Regions from separate parts of the Bacillus paramobilis genome, predicted to be linked through region 3. Evidence: riboswitches for the same ligand, from Rfam matches in the RefSeq annotation. Region 3 holds a riboswitch; each other region holds the start of a gene.

Region 1 (2,205 bases), 1.4 Mb from region 3:
TTTGTAAATGTGCTCTTCCAACGTACAATCAAGTTTTCCTTCTAAGTGAGATCGAATGGCTACAAGTTCCTTATAAATTGGTAATGCTTTCATTTCTTTTTCTACTACTTCGTTATTACTTAAAAATTGAAGGGCTAACCATCTTGGATGCTTATAATTCGCTGTCTCTAAAAGAGCTACTACCTCTCCAATTCCTTCATCCATTGGTAAACCATATGAAATAATGAATGGCTTTTTCTCGTTTTTGTCATTTTCTTTAAGAGTAGCAAGTAGTTCTTCACAGCCTTTTCCGCTTCTTGCAACGACAGGAACGACTGTTACACCTAATCGTTCTGATAATCGTTTTACATCAATGACAATGCCTCGTTGCTTTGCCACATCGACCATATTTAACCCAATTGAAACTGGCTTTCCAAATTCAAGTAATTGCAACGTTAAATGCATATTTCTCTCGAATTGCGACGAATCCACTATATTCAGCATATGATGAAATTCGTCTGTTAGTAGAAAATTCGTAACGACACCTTCATCACGCGAAACTGGATTTAAATCATAAACACCTGGTAAATCAATTAATGTCCCTTGCTTATCTTTTAATTTACCAACCTTCTTTTCTACTGTTACACCGCTCCAGTTCCCTACATACTCATAAGAACCAGTAAGTGCATTAAATAATGATGTCTTCCCTGTATTTGGATTCCCTAGCAAAGCTACCTTATTCACGCTAATTCCACCTTTATCATTTTCGCGTCACAATGACGAATACTAATTAACTGTCCACGACACTCCAATGTACAAGGACCTTTGAACATCGCTTTTTGCTTCATGCGAAGTTCGCTTCCTTCAGAAAGACCGAAAGCAGCCAATCTTCTCTTTAGTAAATGATCTAAAGACTGAACACTTTTTACTAGCACTTTCTCACCAATTTTAATATCTACTAAGCTCATAACCTTCCCCCTCAGAAGAGAATGATAATTATTTTCAGAAAAATTATAGCACAATCTATTTCTCTTGTACTATACCCTTTTGCTTCATATTTATTAACATTTCGCTACAATTCTATTTCAATTATTGTCATACTGTATTCGTTTGCCATTCTCATCCATTTCGCTTACAATAAACAATAGCAAATAAAGAATCTCGTTATCACTGGGGGAGCCATGCCGCTGAGAGGGAACACTTCGTTCCGACCCTTCGAACCTGTTAGTTAATGCTAACGCAGGGATTGTGCAAACGTCCGAAATACACATACCTCTTTTTTATTTACGTATTTCGTATCCTCCTATGATACCTATTCTTTTTTGTACAACTTGGATTTAGGGGGAGACAACATGCGTAACACCAATTTACAAGCGATGATCGAATCTGCTATTCTTGCAGCCTTCGCCTTGGTCATCGACATTTTACCAATATCAATCAAACTTCCAACAGGCGGTTCCATTTCATTTGCTATGATTCCTATTTTTATTATCGCATACCGCTGGGGCTTCAAAATGGCTTTCTTAGGAGGCTTAATTTGGGGATTATTACAAATTGTCGTAGGCGATGCTATTATCGTCACACCAATTCAAGTACTAATTGAATACTTCGTTGCTTTTGCATTCATTGGATTTGCTGGTTTATTCTATCGTCCAATTCAAAAAGCCCTTTTAACATCCAATGAAAATAGCTTAGAACAATCCAGTTTAGGTAGCCGTAAAGACAAACCTTCACAAAAACAAAACGAAGGAAAGAAAGTTATTGGTTACATTATTGTTGCTACATTTGTTGGTAGCTTTGCTCGCTATTTCTGTCACTTTATCGCCGGTATTATTTTCTGGGGACAATATGCACCGAAAGGTCAATCAGCTGTCCTATATTCATTAATTGTAAACGGTAGTGTAATGATTGGTTCCTATATTCTATGTACCGTTTTACTTATCTTTTTATTTCTTACTTCACCACGTTTATTCAAAAGCATCAATGCTTATCAACTGAATTCGAAGAAAAAGAGCGCTTAATAAGCGCTCTTTTTTTCATATCGTAATATCAATTAAAAATACAATAAATGCACAAAAGAAAATAAATACCATTATACTTAGCCAATTGCTATGCACGGTTCATCGACTCCTTACATAACCTCATTTTCTATCCAAAGTATACTGTTTAAAAATAAAGATTAGGTAAAGATAATATGAAAAAAATTTAAAAAAGCGTAGATTAAAT
Region 2 (2,205 bases), 320 kb from region 3:
TCTTTCGGTGAAGTCATGTTATCTTTCTTAAGCGATGCAAAAGCTGAAGTGTTATGCTGAATAATCGCCCCGACAGATACAACAGGAATACCTTCTACACGAGCCAACGTTACATTTTCTTGTGCGCTTATTGCGAAGTCAGCTTTTCCTGAAGCTATCATTTGCTCCGCTGTCACATTATCACCAGGCTGAATAATTTCTACATCTAAGCCTTGCTTTTTATAATAATCTTTCGCTTGCGCTACATATAAGCCAGTATGATTCGTATTTGGAAACCAATCTAATACTACTTTTACTTTTTGATCTTTACTTGCACTTTCTTCTTTCTTCGCCGGATTACACCCAACCACACTTACTGCTAATAAGGCAGCCAACATAACTTTTAAACCTTTTTTCATTTTCTGCCGTCCTTTCTATATATCCATGGTGCTGTTATTCTTGCCATAAACTCCACGATAAAATACAGACATAATGTCACCATAACAATAATTGCTGCCACACCAAATACTCGGGCTGTTAAAAAGGATTTCGTAGCTCTCGTAAGCATAACTCCTAATCCTTCACTGGCACCGAGCCATTCCCCAATAATCGCTCCCATTACGCTATATGTAACTGCAATTTTTAACCCTGAGAAAAAGTATGGAAGCACTGCTGGAAACTTTACTTTCTGGTAAACTTGCCATTTCGTTGCCTTCATCGTTTGCAACAACTTCAACATATTTTTATCTACTGTTTGAAAACCTTCTAAAATGCTAAGCGCAATCGGGAAGAAACAAACGAGTATTACTACCATTACTTTCGGTAGCATTCCATATCCAAACCAAATAATAAATAACGGTGCAAGTACAACGATTGGAATCGTTTGCGAAATAACAAGCAACGGATTTATTAAAATACGAAATAAAGGGATAACATCCATAATAATTGCAATACTTGTCCCAATTAAAATCGCAAAAAACAGTCCGATTAGAACCTCTTGTAACGTTTGCATCGTATTCGGTAATAATAAATCTTTCATTCCAATTAATTCTTGAACAATGGCAGAAGGCTTCGGTAAAATCCACGGTTCAATTTTAAATAATGAAACAGATCCTTCCCATATCGCAATGAGAAGGATAAGCCAAATAGTTGTAATTATTTTAGATTGCTTCTGGTTTTGCATATTCATCACGGTACTTCCAAACCTTTTCATCTATCGTTACACCAGTGCTTGGACGATAATGGATTTTAATAGAAGTAATCACTTCCTCTGCTCCAGCATCCACACAAGCTTGTTGCGCACGTTTAATGACATCAAGAAGTACATCTAATTCTCCTTCCAGCGTTGTTTCCATTGCCCCTACTTCATAACGAACTCCCGATTGTTGTACAACCTCAATTGCTTTATCAACAACAGAATACACATCTTTGTTCTTCGCTTGTGGTACTACTGAAAATGAAATTGTAACTTGTTGTGACATAGTAAAATCCCCCTTATAAAATGAAATATTAAAACAAGAAAAGGCTTTCCTACTGCGTAGGAAAGCCTTGTATGCAAGTTATTATAGAATAACATATGCTACATCACTTTAAGTAACTCCCTACGCTGGCATTATCCAGATCAGGTTGAGGGTCGATGTTTGTTTACATCCTCTCAGCCAATTGGCTCCCCGGTCCTTAATTCGTTTTCATTGTAGCATGATTTATTTTATTGAACAAACAAAAGCGCGTATAATCATTTCATTTAACTTTTGAATTCTCCTATTAACTCTTGTAACTCCTGCGAAAGCCAGCTTAAAGAACTAGCTAATTCCGCAATATCTTGTACAGACATTTCCTGTTCTTTCATAATTTCTTCAACATTACTACTACTATTCGCATACGTATTGGCGATAAGTGATAATTCATTTACAACCCGAACAATATTTTGGCTATTTTGCAATATATCACTTGAATTGGCAGAAACAACTCTAACCTGATTTGTAACAGATTGTGCTGATTTTGAAATCCCACCAAAGAAAGCACTACTACTTTCAACAAGTTTCATGCCCGATTCTACTTCTTTTAAAGCATTTTTCATTGAAACAACAGCTTCTTCCGTACCAGCTCGTGTTTCCCCTATTAATTTTGCTATATCTTTTGCTGATGCTTCGGTCTGCTCTGCTAATTTACGCACTTCATCCGCAACAACGACAAATTCCTCACCAGTTTCCTCAACACGTGAAG
Region 3 (2,205 bases):
AAAATTGAAGATTCTAAATTAGGTTCAGAACGAACGTTTAATGCATTGGCATTAACGATGTATTGATTATTAGATTGAAGTTTGTTTTTTAGTAGAATAGCATCTTTTTGTACGTAACCTACTTTATTATTAACAGATACTTTATACCAGCCATTAGTTGTTTCAAGTATGTTCACTTTCGTATTAAAGCGAATTGTATCAATTGAAGAGCTATTTGCGTTATCTTTTGTATGTAAGGCTACTTGATCGACTTTGACATATCCAGTTTTCACATTAGATAATTGTTCAGCGTTGGCTGTTTGTACATTTGTTTCTCCCATAGAAGGAAGTAAAGAGGTAATTGCGACAGTAGTTGCTGTTAAAGCGGTAGCTTTCATATTCATATAATAGAGACCTCCTCTAGTTGTATAGTTGTAATTTTATTATAGTATAAAGATATAATATAGTGGGTGTATTCACATAAATGTAATATGAAATCAATATAAAAATAAATTTTTTGAGGATAATGATTCCTTATTATCCAATTCATTAGGATAATAATTTCTAACATAGAATATAAGTATTATATAGTTTCATTATTTTGTTGACAATTGAGAAAATTAAAACAGTTGATGATGTCTTATTACGATGTTATACTGACAGTGTTAATTTCATAGTTTGCTAGGAGAGCTGGTGTTGCCAGCTGAGAGTAGGCCATAAGCCTTTGATCCTTTTCATTACCTGATCTAGATTATGCTAGCGTAGGGAAGCAATTCGGACACTAATAATGAGTCCCCGTTTCTTTGCGTATAGAAACGGGGCTTTTTTATTTGAAAATTTCATATTGAAACCACTAGGGGTGCTTGTTGTGCTGAGAGAGGAATAATCCTTAACCCTTATAACACCTGATCTAGGTAATACTAGCGAAGGGAAGTGGAGCAACGAATAAATTATAATTTTATTTGCTGTAACCACTTCTTATTTAGAAGTGGTTTTTTATTTATATACACATACCGGAAGGGGATAGGGAAATGAAATTTTGCGATAGATTATTAGAAACTGTACAACCAGTTTGGGAGATGAGTCATAATCATCCGTTTGTAGTAGGTATGGGGGATGGCACGTTAGAAAAAGATAAGTTTCAGTATTACATTATTCAAGATTACTTATATTTGTTAGATTATGCAAAGCTATATGCGATTGGTGTTGTAAAGGCAACAAATCCACAAGTAATGGGGAAATTTGCTGAACAAATTGATGGCATATTAAATGGAGAAATGACGATCCATAAACAGTATGCAAAAAGACTTGGAATTTCTATAGAGGAGATAGAGTCTGCAAAGCCATCTGCTAAAAATTTAGCTTATACAAATTACATGATGTCTGTATCTCAAAATGGTACACTTGCGGAATTAATAGCAGCACTTCTTCCATGTATGTGGAGCTACTGGGAAATTGGAAAGCGTTTAAATGATATTCCTGGAGCAAGAGATCATGAGTTCTTTGGTGAGTGGATTCAAGGATATAGTTCTGCAGAATACGGTAACCTTTGTATTTGGTTAATAGATTTATTGAATGAAATGGCAGTTGGAAAGTCTGAAAAAGAGCTAGATCGATTAGAGGAGATTTTCCTATATTCCAGCCGATTTGAATATTTATTCTGGGATATGTCCTATCGTAAGGAGATGTGGGGATTTGAGGAGCAAGAACATACTACAGTTTCATAATGTTTCTTTTCATTATGATGAGAAACCAATCATCAATGAATTAAATGCTTCTATACAAGATAAAGAGTTTGTAAGTATTATCGGACCGAGTGGATGCGGGAAAAGTACTTTATTTCGCCTTATTACAGGTTTAGAAGAGGCAAGTACTGGACAAATAGAGCTGACAGAAACAAAGAGCCATCCTGTAGGGTATATGCCCCAAAAAGATATGCTTCTGCCGTGGAGAACGATTATTGAGAATGCAGCTCTGCCGCTAGAGTGCCAAGGTGTACAGAAGAAAGAAGCACAAATAAAGGCAAAGGAGCTGCTATATAAATTTGGGTTGCAAGGGTATGAGACAAAATATCCGAAAGATTTATCTGGTGGTATGAGGCAACGCGTATCTTTCATTCGAACTTTATTAACAGGCGGGGAGATATTGTTGTTAGATGAACCGTTTAGCGCGTTGGACGCTTTAACGAAGGCATCTTTGCAAGAATGGCTGTTTGAACAATGGAAA
Region 4 (2,205 bases), 330 kb from region 3:
GCCAACACCTAAATAATCAGCTCCGTTTTCAATTGCCCAGTTTGCTTCTTCAATTGTATGTGTAGATACACCAACAATTTTATCTCTCATTTTTTCACGAACAGAAGTAATCCCTTCATCATCTTGTCCAACATGCACGCCATCTGCATCTAACTCGAGAGCTAATTCCACATCATCATTTACGATGAATGGGACACCGTACTCCTTACAAATTGCTTGTAGTTCTTTTGCGAAATAAATGCGTTTCTCTCCCGTTAAAGCGTCTTCCCCCTTTTCACGAAATTGAAAAATTGTTATACCACCTTCAAGTGCATCTCTCAATACTTGCAGTGGATCCTTCGTACAATTGTTACTTCCCATAATAAAATATACTGATAATAACCTAGACATTTCTGCCTTTGAAATACGCGACATTTATTTTCCCTCCTTACTATATAACCTCAATCTTCCCATACTTCTCTATATCACCCGAAGTCGTATTCGCTAACTGATTTAAAAATTCAATTTGGAAACTACCAGGTCCCTTTTCCACTGTCTTAGCAGCTGCCAGTTCTGCAGCTACGCCATAAAACGTTAATGCCGCTACCGCTGCCTTTACATAATCTTTTTCTACCGCTACAAATGCTCCTATTACAGAAGTTAGTAAACAACCAGTACCCGTAACTTTCGTTAAAATAGGATGGCCATTTCGAATAACAATAGTTCGCTGCCCATCTGTAACAACATCCTCTTCTCCAGTAATTACCGCAACTGTATTCAATTCATCCGCTGCCTGCTTTGCAATACTTACGACATTACCATTTCCAGCACCAGCGTCTACCCCTTTAATTTTCCATCTCTCATTAATAACGTTCGCTATTTCAGCTGCATTTCCACGGATAATCCCTAACTCGATTTCAGCCGGAATATGTCTCGCAACTTCTGTTCGATACGATGTTGCTCCTGCACCAACTGGATCAAACAGTACCGGTACATCATTCGTATTAGCCGACTTACCAGCAAGTAACATCGCTTCTACCTCGTCAGGACGAAGTGTTCCCATATTTAATACTAACGCTCCAGCAATGCTAGCCATTTCTGCTACTTCTTCTTTTGCATACGCCATGACAGGCGATGCTCCTAGCGCTAACAAACCGTTAGCTGTAAAATTTGTTACAACAACATTTGTAATATTATGAACGAGCGGATTAGACTCTCTCACCAAATCCACTACTTTACTAATTTCTTTCATATTCATCCTTCTCATCTCCTAACTATAGTGATGGGAGATACACAAAAAGGCACTTTGCGCGTACGCAAAGTGCCTGAACATGTGCTTTTACACTCTCCCTACGCTGGCATTATCCAACAGGTTCAAATGGTCAATGACGGATTAGTCATACTCTCAGTTTGCATCCACAAACTCCCATGTGTTTAGTATTCTTCTACTTCAAAGTCTACTCTTATTCTAATAAAATAACAAGCTCTTTCCTTTTATAGAATGATAGAGATCATAACTCTTCTGGTTCAACCATTCTTCTCCTTTATATAGGTAAAACTCTCACACTTATATTTCATCACAAATAACTCAAACCGTCAGCAAGACTGAATAGAACAAAGATGTATGCTATATTTAACGTATGGAAATTTGAAAGGATGTTTTTAAATATGGCAAAAAGTATTGTAATTGCTGAAAAACCTTCTGTTGCACGTGATATCGCACGTGTACTGAAATGTGATAAAAAAGGGAACGGCTATCTTGAAGGTAGTAAATATATTGTAACTTGGGCTTTAGGTCACCTTGTTACGTTAGCAGATCCAGAAAGCTATGATGTGAAATATAAACAATGGAATTTAGAAGATTTACCTATGCTACCTGAGCGTTTGAAATTAACGGTTATTAAACAAACTGGGAAACAATTTAATGCTGTAAAAAGTCAGTTACTTAGAAAAGATGTAAATGAAATTATTGTAGCAACAGACGCTGGGCGTGAAGGAGAATTAGTCGCTCGTTGGATTATTGATAAGGTTCGAATTAACAAACCAATCAAACGTCTATGGATTTCATCCGTTACTGATAAAGCAATTAAAGATGGTTTTGCAAATTTAAAACCAGGTAAAGCATATGAAAATTTATACGCTTCAGCAGTTGCACGTTCAGAAGCTGACTGGTATATCGGTCTTAACGCGACTCGCGCTTTAACGACTCGCTTTAATGCCCAGCTG

Evidence for each region. Region 3 has a riboswitch for thiamine pyrophosphate ahead of tenA (thiaminase II). Riboswitches for the same ligand answer to the same signal wherever they lie in the genome.
Region 1: another riboswitch for thiamine pyrophosphate. It lies ahead of thiT (energy-coupled thiamine transporter ThiT); the one in region 3 lies ahead of tenA (thiaminase II).
Region 2: another riboswitch for thiamine pyrophosphate. It lies ahead of AABL52_RS24900 (MTH1187 family thiamine-binding protein); the one in region 3 lies ahead of tenA (thiaminase II).
Region 4: another riboswitch for thiamine pyrophosphate. It lies ahead of thiM (hydroxyethylthiazole kinase); the one in region 3 lies ahead of tenA (thiaminase II).

Annotation. Positions count from the first base shown of each region.
Region 1 is NZ_CP151108.1:671,879-674,083, reverse strand. Features, by position in the region: gene feoB (ferrous iron transport protein B) at 1-723, opposite strand, end outside; gene AABL52_RS03425 (FeoA family protein) at 720-947, opposite strand; TPP riboswitch at 1,142-1,243, shown strand; gene thiT (energy-coupled thiamine transporter ThiT) at 1,332-2,000, shown strand.
Region 2 is NZ_CP151108.1:4,861,095-4,863,299, forward strand. Features, by position in the region: gene AABL52_RS24890 (ABC transporter substrate-binding protein) at 1-398, opposite strand, end outside; gene AABL52_RS24895 (ABC transporter permease) at 395-1,168, opposite strand; gene AABL52_RS24900 (MTH1187 family thiamine-binding protein) at 1,140-1,460, opposite strand; TPP riboswitch at 1,561-1,662, opposite strand; gene AABL52_RS24905 (methyl-accepting chemotaxis protein) at 1,724-2,205, opposite strand, start outside.
Region 3 is NZ_CP151108.1:4,540,902-4,543,106, reverse strand. Features, by position in the region: gene AABL52_RS23320 (SH3 domain-containing protein) at 1-383, opposite strand, end outside; TPP riboswitch at 653-764, shown strand; TPP riboswitch at 825-928, shown strand; gene tenA (thiaminase II) at 1,011-1,706, shown strand; gene AABL52_RS23310 (ABC transporter ATP-binding protein) at 1,675-2,205, shown strand, end outside.
Region 4 is NZ_CP151108.1:4,867,702-4,869,906, forward strand. Features, by position in the region: gene thiE (thiamine phosphate synthase) at 1-414, opposite strand, end outside; gene thiM (hydroxyethylthiazole kinase) at 431-1,237, opposite strand; TPP riboswitch at 1,310-1,419, opposite strand; gene topB (DNA topoisomerase III) at 1,648-2,205, shown strand, end outside.